2 regions of the Lysinibacillus sp. FN11 genome follow, and region 2 is predicted to be linked to the other one. Evidence: riboswitches for the same ligand, from Rfam matches in the RefSeq annotation. Region 2 holds a riboswitch; the other holds the start of a gene.
The links. Region 2 has a riboswitch for FMN ahead of ribE (riboflavin synthase). Riboswitches for the same ligand answer to the same signal wherever they lie in the genome.
Positions count from the first base shown of each region.

Region 1: it holds a riboswitch for FMN, as region 2 does, so the genes downstream of both, NP781_RS03455 (ECF transporter S component) here and ribE (riboflavin synthase) in region 2, are expected to answer to the same signal.

Region 1 covers NZ_CP102383.1:728,310-733,299, reverse strand. The annotation lists gene NP781_RS03460 (sodium-dependent transporter) at 1-746, opposite strand, end outside; gene NP781_RS03455 (ECF transporter S component) at 967-1,554, opposite strand; FMN riboswitch at 1,772-1,957, opposite strand; gene NP781_RS03450 (RNA polymerase subunit sigma) at 2,101-3,387, opposite strand; gene sigX (RNA polymerase sigma factor SigX) at 3,384-3,917, opposite strand; gene NP781_RS03440 (ATP-binding protein) at 3,996-4,990, opposite strand, start outside.
Region 2 covers NZ_CP102383.1:1,141,798-1,146,787, reverse strand. The annotation lists gene NP781_RS05955 (spore germination protein) at 1-1,173, opposite strand, end outside; gene ribE (6,7-dimethyl-8-ribityllumazine synthase) at 1,312-1,794, opposite strand; gene ribB (3,4-dihydroxy-2-butanone-4-phosphate synthase) at 1,810-2,439, opposite strand; gene ribE (riboflavin synthase) at 2,464-3,102, opposite strand; FMN riboswitch at 3,302-3,427, opposite strand; FMN riboswitch at 3,544-3,669, opposite strand; gene NP781_RS05935 (YibE/F family protein) at 3,890-4,990, shown strand, end outside.

The DNA of each region.
Region 1 (4,990 bases), 410 kb from region 2:
TTCGGCAGACTGACATCTTTTTTTAGATAAGAGCTATATGTAACTAGACAAGAAAAGCCTACTGCTAACCCAAAGAACGATTGCCCTAGGGCTTCTAATAATGCCTTACCCGTAATATTCGAGAAATCAGGCCATAAGAAGAATTTTACCCCTTCCATTGCCCCATCTAATGTAACAGCACGCACAACAAGGACAATGAACATTATGAAAAGTAACGGCATCATCCATTTATTGGCCTTTTCAATCCCATTTTGTACACCTAATGAAATCACAAGTACGTTGACCAATGTAAACAACACTAGACCAACTAGCGTAATCCAAGGTGTGCCTATAATTTTTCCAAATAATTCAGTTGGATCTACTGCCGGATCAATTACCGCGCCAGCTACACCTAGCCCACTATAAATAAAGATCCAACCTCCAACTACGCTATAAAAAGTTAATAATAAAAAACAACCTAGCACGCCCATTCGACCAATCCAAGCCCAGCCTGGCTTAGTTGGAGCAATTTTTTTATACGCTGTTACAGCCTCGGATTGTGTACCACGTCCTAAAACATACTCGGATAATAACATCGGTAGCCCTATTAACAAGGTAAATAACACAAAGATAAGGAAAAATGCTCCCCCACCACTTTGTCCTGTTACATAGGGAAGTTTCCAAATTGCCCCTAGTCCGATCGCTGCACCAGCTGATGCTAAAATAAAACCTAATTTACTAGACCATTGTCCTTTTTTTCCACTCATCTCTTCAAACTCCTCAAACATTCTAAACTCTTCTCTATTTTACATGAAAATGTAGCTTTCGACTAGGTTATAATCATAAAGTACTATTTAGCTATTTTACTCTATTACTTTTTTCTATATTTATCCGTTAGTTTTGCCTTTCTATTCTTCACACCTTTTCCTATCCATCGTTCCTTCCAACAAAAAAACCTCAGGTATATTGACCCGAGGTTAGTAAAAATTATTTTGTTATATAGATAGAACGCTGGCGGTCGATCCATTTGCGCATTGTTGTAAATAAAAATGCCATAATAGCCGTTAATAAAATACCTTTCACAATGTTAAATGGTAAAATCCCAGCGATAATCATTTTATAAAGTGAGTCACCTACAACAGGCTCCATACCTAAGAAGTATGTGTACATTGGTAAAAATACTGCGTAATTTAAAATACTCATGCCTACTGCCATTACAACTGTCCCAGTCGCTAAACCTCCAACAAGACCAGCAATTGTTTTAAAGCGATTAAAAATAAAGCTTACTGGTAAAATAAATAAAATACCTGTTGCAAAGTTGGCCATATGACCTACTGGCACACCTGTTGGCGTTCCAGAGAAAATCCAATCCAATACATTTTTAAATAATTCTACTAAAATACCAGCTACAGGCCCCATTGTGATGGCTGCTATTAATGCAGGCATATCACTAAAGTCCACTTCCAAAAATGCTGGGAATGGTGGAATTGGGAAATTAAAAAGCATTAATAAAAACGAAATACTGCTCAGCATGCCAATCGTAATAAACGATTGGAGTTTAACATTTTTCTTCATAGAAAACTCTCTCCTCTTTGCTGATTCAATCTCGCAAGAAGAAAGGTGACGATCTTTCAATTGTTAGCACGAAAAAACCCTTATGCATGAAGAGCACAAGGGAGAAAGGCATGACGAATAAGCGTCAATTTAAACTATTTTTGAGCACCATTTAAAAAGCCATACAAAAAAAGCGCTCGGTCATAGTTTATTTCATAACAATGAATGACGATCGTACCTCCATCTTCTCCCATCCAGACTTTAACTGTCGGCCTCGGAATCACACCAAGTCAGCCATGCAAATAAATTTGCACAGGTCGCGGGCTGAAGAGCGAAGCATAAACCATTCGAGTTAATGGAAACATTAACGGTTCACCACTCTATTACCGCCGGTCGGGATTTTCACCCTGCCCCGAAGATGAATCATATTATTTTATACTACAACCTTACTATAATTAATTATTAAGAAAAAGTAAATAGTTCTGCTTAAAAAAATCCGATTAGATTTGTATGTATTATAAAAATGGAGCATTCCATGTTACAGGGATGCTCCATTTTTGATTCTGACTAAGGCATAGATTGTTTATTTGGCCCCACAGGCTTTGGCAAATACGTTTTTAAATCGAATCCTTCCCAGCTTTCTTGGACCACATTATCTAAGCGTAATTGTTGGTCAAAGCTAGCAGCAGTTAACATCATAGCTTCAATCAATTGGGTAGCGCGAATTGGCTCCATCGATGCTAAATCTAAGGGAATATCGAATGTTACGACTACACCTTCCGCTTCCTCTTTCACGGTATATGTTACGTTTTCAGGAACCACTGTTACATAAACATCATCATTTTTGTTTTTCATTAGTGTAAGTGCCTCTGTAACATTAGCAAATGTTTGACGGAAATCTGGTGACAGATATTCTGCCCCATTACCATCTTGGTATAAATAATAATTAAAATGCTTAGCGTTTGTTAATGACATGGCTTGACTTGGCTCACCCTCTTGAGAAAACTCATAAGGTGTGCCATCTTCATTTTGAATCTCAACTTCCGTATATTCAGAATCCGAGAAGGTATCCTCTAAAGTCCCTTTGTATTCATTAACGGTAGCTGATGCAACATCATAGTCATTGTCCTTTGGTAAAACGTGGACAAGCTTGTCTTCCTTCTCCTTCAGTTCACCTTTAAAAGGATGATATTCCGTAAACCCTTTGGCTTCTTCATCTATTTGAGGAGCATATTTTTCATACATCTGTAAGGTAGAAGGCTTTTCTGTTCCAAAATCAGTTGCTACACGCTCATTTGGTATCACATATGTCATCGGAACACTTTCTGCATCGCGTCCTGCCAAACCAATACGGAAAACGACAGCATCTTTCACATCTTCCTCATAGACAGACGACCGTAAAGATAACATACGCTCATGCTCCGATACAATACTGGATTGAAGTGCCTCATCCTGGGTTGCTGCCTCTTTAGCAGAACGATCTTCCTGTAACGTAGCGTAATTAGCCTTTTCTGGCGTACTAGCGAGATCTTTTTGGCTAGCGCCATTATTCATGAACATGAAGCCAACGAGTACCGTTATCGCGAAAACTGCTGCTACACTCGTAAAAATCGGCATTTTTCGGAACTTTAAGCGTGATGATCGTTCATCTTGAATTAAAGGTTTACTTTCTGGTTGTGCTTCTTCATTCTCTATAGGTTGTTGTATTGCTTCTTGAAGGTGACTATTATCCTGCAAGCGAGCATCTGCCATTAACCGATTTAATATTTCTTCTTTTGAACGGCGGTCAGAAAGCTTAGGGGCATTGTTCAAGACATGTTCAAGCTGTTCATCATCAAATGGCTTATGTGTCATTGCCGTTTCGCCTCCTGTTCTCTAATCGGCTGTAGCTGTTGCCTTAAAAATTTAATGGCTCGATGCTGGGTCGTTTTTACCTTAGCTTCTGTCCAATCTAGTATTTGCGCTGTTTCTGCAATCGATAAATCTTGAAAATAGCGCATTATAATGACCATTTTTTGGTCGCCTGTGCAGTTTTCAAGTGCTGATTCTACCTGCATAAATTCATCACTGGCCTGTAGCATATCTTCCGGTGATGGCGTGGTTGAATGGAGCTGTTCCGTTTCCCAGTCAAAGAAATCATGTGAATGCTTTTGACGTACAGCTTGCTTTCTAAAATGATCAATCGCTACATTTTTAGCAATAGCAAATAGCCAAGTTTTCTCACTACTATTCCCTGCAAATTGATCGTATGAGCGCAACACTCGTACATAAACTTCATGTGCTAAATCTTCGGCAAGTGTACGGTTTTTTACTAAATAGATTAAAAACTGAAACACGTCTTGGTGATATGCATCGTATAGTCGATGGAACACGGAGTCATTCAAAGCACTCCACCCCCGTTCTATAATATTTGTCGTCTTACATTCATAGAAGTTACAGCCAATTAATAGCAATACTTGTTATTAATCGAACGGTAAATAAAACGTGAAGGTCGTACCCTCTTTCAACACACTGTCTACCATAATATTACCTGAGTGTGCCTTCACAATATTTCTAGCGATGGCTAAGCCGAGACCAGTTCCACCCTTGGAACGAGTACGTGCCTTATCGGCTTTATAAAAACGTTCAAAGACATAGGGTAAGTCCTCTTGAGGAATGCCATGTCCTGTATCTTGAACAGATATTTTAGCAAATGTCGGCTCCTGCTCTACTTTCACAGACACAGACCCTTCATCTGTATGTCTAAGGGCATTGTCGACTAAATTTGTAAGCACTTGTTCAATGCGATCCTCATCTATATTAATCATGGCCTCGTCATTAAATTCACTTTCAAACAACAAACGAACGTGCTTTTCTTTTGCTACTTGTGAAAACTTTTGTGTAATACGTTCAAATGTAGAATTAATTGGTAATTCATCTTTATAAAGCGTCATATGCCCTGATTCCATGCGTGCCAAATCTAATAGATCTGTCACAAGGCGGCCCATTCGCTTCGATTCATCATAAATAATCTTGGTAATCTCATTTCGCTCTTCCTGATCCTGAATAAAATCGTCATCCATTAATGCTTCCGAGTAACCTTGAAGCATGGCAATCGGTGTTCGGAGCTCATGGGAGACATTGGCAATAAAATCGGATCTTAGTTTTTCTAAGCGATGCTGTTCAGTCATATCACGAATTACAGCCACAGCGCCACGTATCATTTCACCACTATAAAGGGGACTAATAGTAAATGTATAATAGCTGCCATCCATTTCAATTTCCTCTTCTAGTTTATCCTCAAACATCAGCACATGATCAAGCATATGATACAGCTCTGGCGGGATAGGTTTTGCACTTTGTGAGCCTTTATTCACAAACCACTTTTGCATTAGACGTTCAGCTGGTGGATTACTTAATAATATTGTACGATCCCGATTAAATGTAATCACTGCATCTGTCATGGATGTCAAAATAT
Region 2 (4,990 bases):
CGATTGATTGACCAATGTAAATGCAGCGATACTGGAAATGGCAATTACAACAATCATTGAGGGGCTTGTAACACCTGCTTTAATAGCAGCATCTCCAATAATTAGCCCCCCTACCACACTAACTGAGCCACTGACTGCACTTGGAAGACGTAAGTTGGCTTCACGAAACAATTCAAACATAAATAGCATCATTAAAATTTCTAGAATAGTTGGAAAAGGCAATCCCGTTCTCGATTCGACAACTGTTGCAAGTAGTAGAAATGGAAGCTGTTCTTGATGATAAGTTGTCAATGCAAGCCAAAAACCTGGCAGCAGCATACTTATTAATATCCCGACAATTCTGAGTAATCGTTCCATCGAGCTAACAATGATTGGGTACTCATTATCCTCTGCCGATTTAAAGAGCAACATAATATTCGTAGGTGTAATTATAGCATAGGACACACCATCAATCATTAAGAGTATTCTTCCTCTAATTAACGCCTGCATTGCAAAATCAGGTCTACCTGTATAATCATGTCTTGGAAGAATTGTCGCTGTCTTTTCAACTGTTTCCATTAATAAGTCACCATTGATAACAATATCCGTATCAATTTTTTGTAATTGAAGTCGAATTTGTTCCAGCATATCTAAATTTACGATGTCTTCCATATATAAAATGGCTACGGTTGTTTTAGAACGCTTGCCAATTTCTAATGTCTCTACACTAAAAGAATTAGTGGGTAATCGTTTTCTTAATAAAGCAATATTAATAAAAACGTCTTCAATAAAGTCATCTCTAGGTCCCTTTACTACTAGTTCTAATGTTGTTTCCCCTGGCTCTCGATTGGGTCTTTTTGAAATATCACTAGAATAAAGTAATTGATTTTCTTCAAAATACAATAAGACATGTCCTTTATAGACCCTAGTTACCGCATCCTCTTTCGATAAAATCTTTTGTAAATAGGGAATGTGTAAATGCTGTTCGATTTCTTCCTCTAGCATGTCCTCAGTGACATTGCTTAACAAAGATTGAACACGTTGAACAACCACAGTTTGAAGAATTTGCTCATTGACCATTGCATCACAAGTTATCAAATGTACTGTATATTGCTGAAAATTATATTGTTGGAAAATCACATCAGCAGAGCGTTGAAATAGTGATTTCAACATTTTCAAATTAATTTGTTCCATTGATGAAATACTTCTCATCTCCTACTGAGCCAGCTCAAGATTAGTACATTTATGAAAACAATCACATTCAATAAATACACTTAAGCATATTTTTCCCATGGTTGTTCAAAATATTCAAAGAAACAAATGTTGTGACGACTATTTAAATTGTCCTGATCCAATCATTTTCTTTAGATTTGCCATCTCAATTGCAGACATTGCCGCATCATAGCCTTTATTACCAGATTTCGTTCCTGCACGTTCAATTGCCTGTTCAATATTTTCGGTAGTAACAATTCCAAAAATAACTGGTACATTCGTTGACAATGACACATTGGCAATGCCTTTTGCAGATTCATTACAAACATAATCATAGTGTGTTGTAGAGCCACGAATAACAGTACCTAAACCAATAATGGCATCATACTTCTTTGTTTCTGCTAGTTGTTTTGCCATAAAAGGAACTTCAAAAGCCCCTGGCACCCATGCAACATCAATAGATGCAGGATCAACCCCATGACGAATTAAACCATCCATTGCCCCATCCAATAATTTGCTAGTAATGAACTCATTAAAACGACCCACTACTACTGCAATTTTCAAATCCGTTCCAATTAATTGTGCTTCAAATGTTTGACCCATTGTTCTTTCTCCTTTTTACATAGAAATTTTAGATTTATTAGTGGATAATTGTTTACGATAAGCAACCAATGCTTCTATCGATATCATTTTTAAGCCATGATGTGCAGCGAACTTTGTCAGTTCTTCAAACCGAAGCATGTGCCCATCATCACCCATAATTTCGCAAATAACACCTGCAGTTACACTATGACAAAGCTTCGCTAGATCAATCGTCGCCTCTGTGTGCCCTCTCCGTTCCAGCACTCCTTGCTCTTTCGCAATCAACGGAAAAATATGGCCTGGTCGACGAAAATCAGTCGGCTTAGCTTGCTTTTCTATCATCCTTTGTATCGTTAGCGCACGCTCAAAGGCGCTAATCCCTGTCGTTGTTTCTACATGGTCGATACTTACCGTAAATGCGGTTTGATGGTTATCCGTATTGTGCTGAACCATCGGATATAAATCTAGCTGTTGTGCAAGCTGCTGCGAAATCGGCGTACAAATTAAACCTCTACCATTGGTTGCCATAAAGTTGATTGTTGCTGGTGTGATGAATTCAGCGAGTGCCAGAAGATCTCCTTCATTTTCCCGATCCTCATCATCAACCACCACAATCATATTGCCCTGCCTTAAATCCTCTATGGCTTCTTCAATTGAATGTAGCACGATGATCAACTCCTATTCTATGATTTAAAAACCATGTTGTGCTAAATAATCTCTTGTAATAGCTGGCGTTGTTTGCCCTTTTTTTAATTGCCCTATAATGTATTTTCCGACTAAATCGGTTTCGATATTAACGATTGCTCCAACCCTCTTCAAACCTAAAACGGTTTCTTTGTAAGTATGAGGAATGAGCGAAATCGTGACACTATTGGCTTCAACATGAAAAAGGGTTAAGCTTGTGCCATCAATTGTTATGGAACCCTTTGGAATACAAAAGTTGGTTAGTTCCTCTGACATTTCGATATCAATATAAACAGCGTTTGCCACTGGACGTTTTCGCAAAATTTTGCCGACTCCATCAACATGACCAGCAACAAAATGACCCCCAAATCGTCCATTAGCAGGCATGGCCCGCTCCAAATTAACAGAATCACCTATTGCCAGCTGCTGTAAATTTGTTGCTTTGACTGTTTCAAGCATAACATCCATCGTAAGCTGCTGTTGTGTGAAATGTGTCACCGTTAAACAAACTCCATTGACCGCTATACTGTCACCAAGCTTGACATCCTCCGTTATCTTGGCTGATTGAACCGTAATTTTCATACTGTTCCGATCGCTTTGCACGGCTTTTATGATACCAATATCCTCTACAAGTCCAGTAAACATTCCATCACCTACTCTACTTTATTAGCACTTCTATCCTTTACTTTTAAAGTTTATCCACCTGTTTTTGTGCCTTATCCTTCTCCCTTCTCTCGTTAACAATAAAAAATAAAAACCCCTTTACATCAAAGGGGTTTTGGGAGTATAAGACATCAACAAATAAGCCTATTTGAAAACAATTTTTTCATAGACTGTCATCTCATTCGTTCTTCTCCCATCCAGACTATCACTGTCGGTTTTGGATTTGCACCAAATCAGCTTGCGCTCACGGACTTTGAATTGCTTCATCACCGCCGATTGGGAATTTCACCCTACCCCGAAGAACATCTTCTATTCGATTGTAGCTAAATAAAAAAACTTCCCACAAGGTGATTGGGAAGTTTTGTAATAAATGCATAGTCAAATAAACCTTCTAAATTAGAATCAATTTAAAAAGTTCGCATTTTTACCCTTCTCCCATCCAGACTGTAACTGTCGGTTTTGGATTTGCACCAAATCAGCTTGCGCTCACGGACTTTGAATTGCTTCATCACCGCCGATCGGGAATTTCACCCTACCCCGAAGAATATTTTTATTTAGCTAGTCTTACGATAACACTATTTTATTATATTATCCATCCTTCTTTTTAAATTTTTTTGGAAGCATAAATTTTAAACAGCTCTGACGAGACTTAAAAAATGTAAAAGATGTTATTAAAATGATGACATTTAACCTGTTAATGGAACTTCTTAATCAAAAAAACGTTCCTTTACAAGTGACTATTCAGTCTAGCCGTTTGGAGGTCATTTACTTGACATTTTTAAAAAATATACCTTTTAAACAAGCTATTTGCTATGCCCTATTAGCATTCTGTTGTGGGGTTTCGATTGTTTTCGTACATCATAATGAACAATTTTATGATCGACCGATAGCGAAAATAACGCAAGTGGATGTAACAAAATCAGAACCAATGACAGACATGTATGAAAATAGGGATTTTTTATTTACACAGGAAATTATGGCCATTATCAAAAATGGTCAGCATAAGGGGCAATCCATTCATTTGACGAATGACTATTCTTCGTCTGGTGCTTTTGATCAAGAATACCATGTAGGCAATGAAATCTTTGTCACGCTAGATGATCGCACAGCACAATCAGTTTTAACAGGAACCATTGTCGATTTAAAACGTGATCAAACCATGGTAATGATTGCATGGATTTTTATTTTTGCCCTACTTATTATAGGTAAAAGACAAGGCTTATTTTCTATCATTAGCCTGGTGGTCAATGCTGTGATTTTATCATTCGCATTAGATCTTTATGTGAAGCATGGGGGCGTAAGCCTATTAGTAGTCAGCGGCATTTGTGCGGTGCTATTTACAATTATCTCGCTACTACTTATTAGTGGATTAAATACAAAAACATATGTAGCCATCGTGTCCACACTTTTAGGCACTATTCTAGCGCTTATCATAAGCTCTATTGTAATGTGGTTGACAGGTGAAAATGGTCTTCGTTATGAAGAAATGCAATTTTTAACGCGTCCCTATCGTACCGTCTTTATGGCAGGTTTATTTATTGGCTCACTCGGGGCAGTAATGGATGTTTCTATTACAATGGCTTCCTCGATTTTTGCTTTATACGAGCAAGATCCTACGATCCCTGTCAAAGCACTTAAATCTTCGGGACATGAAATCGGTAAAGATATCATGGGTACTATTACAAGTATTTTATTCTTTGCCTACCTTTGCGGCTCCATACCTATGATTATTCTCTATTTAAAAAATTCTTCCACATTAGGGCTTACATTGTCCTTAAATCTTTCTTTAGAATTAGCCCGTGCCTTAGCAGGGGGTATTGGTGTTGTCCTTACGATTCCTATTAGTCTGTATACCGCTATATTTTTCATT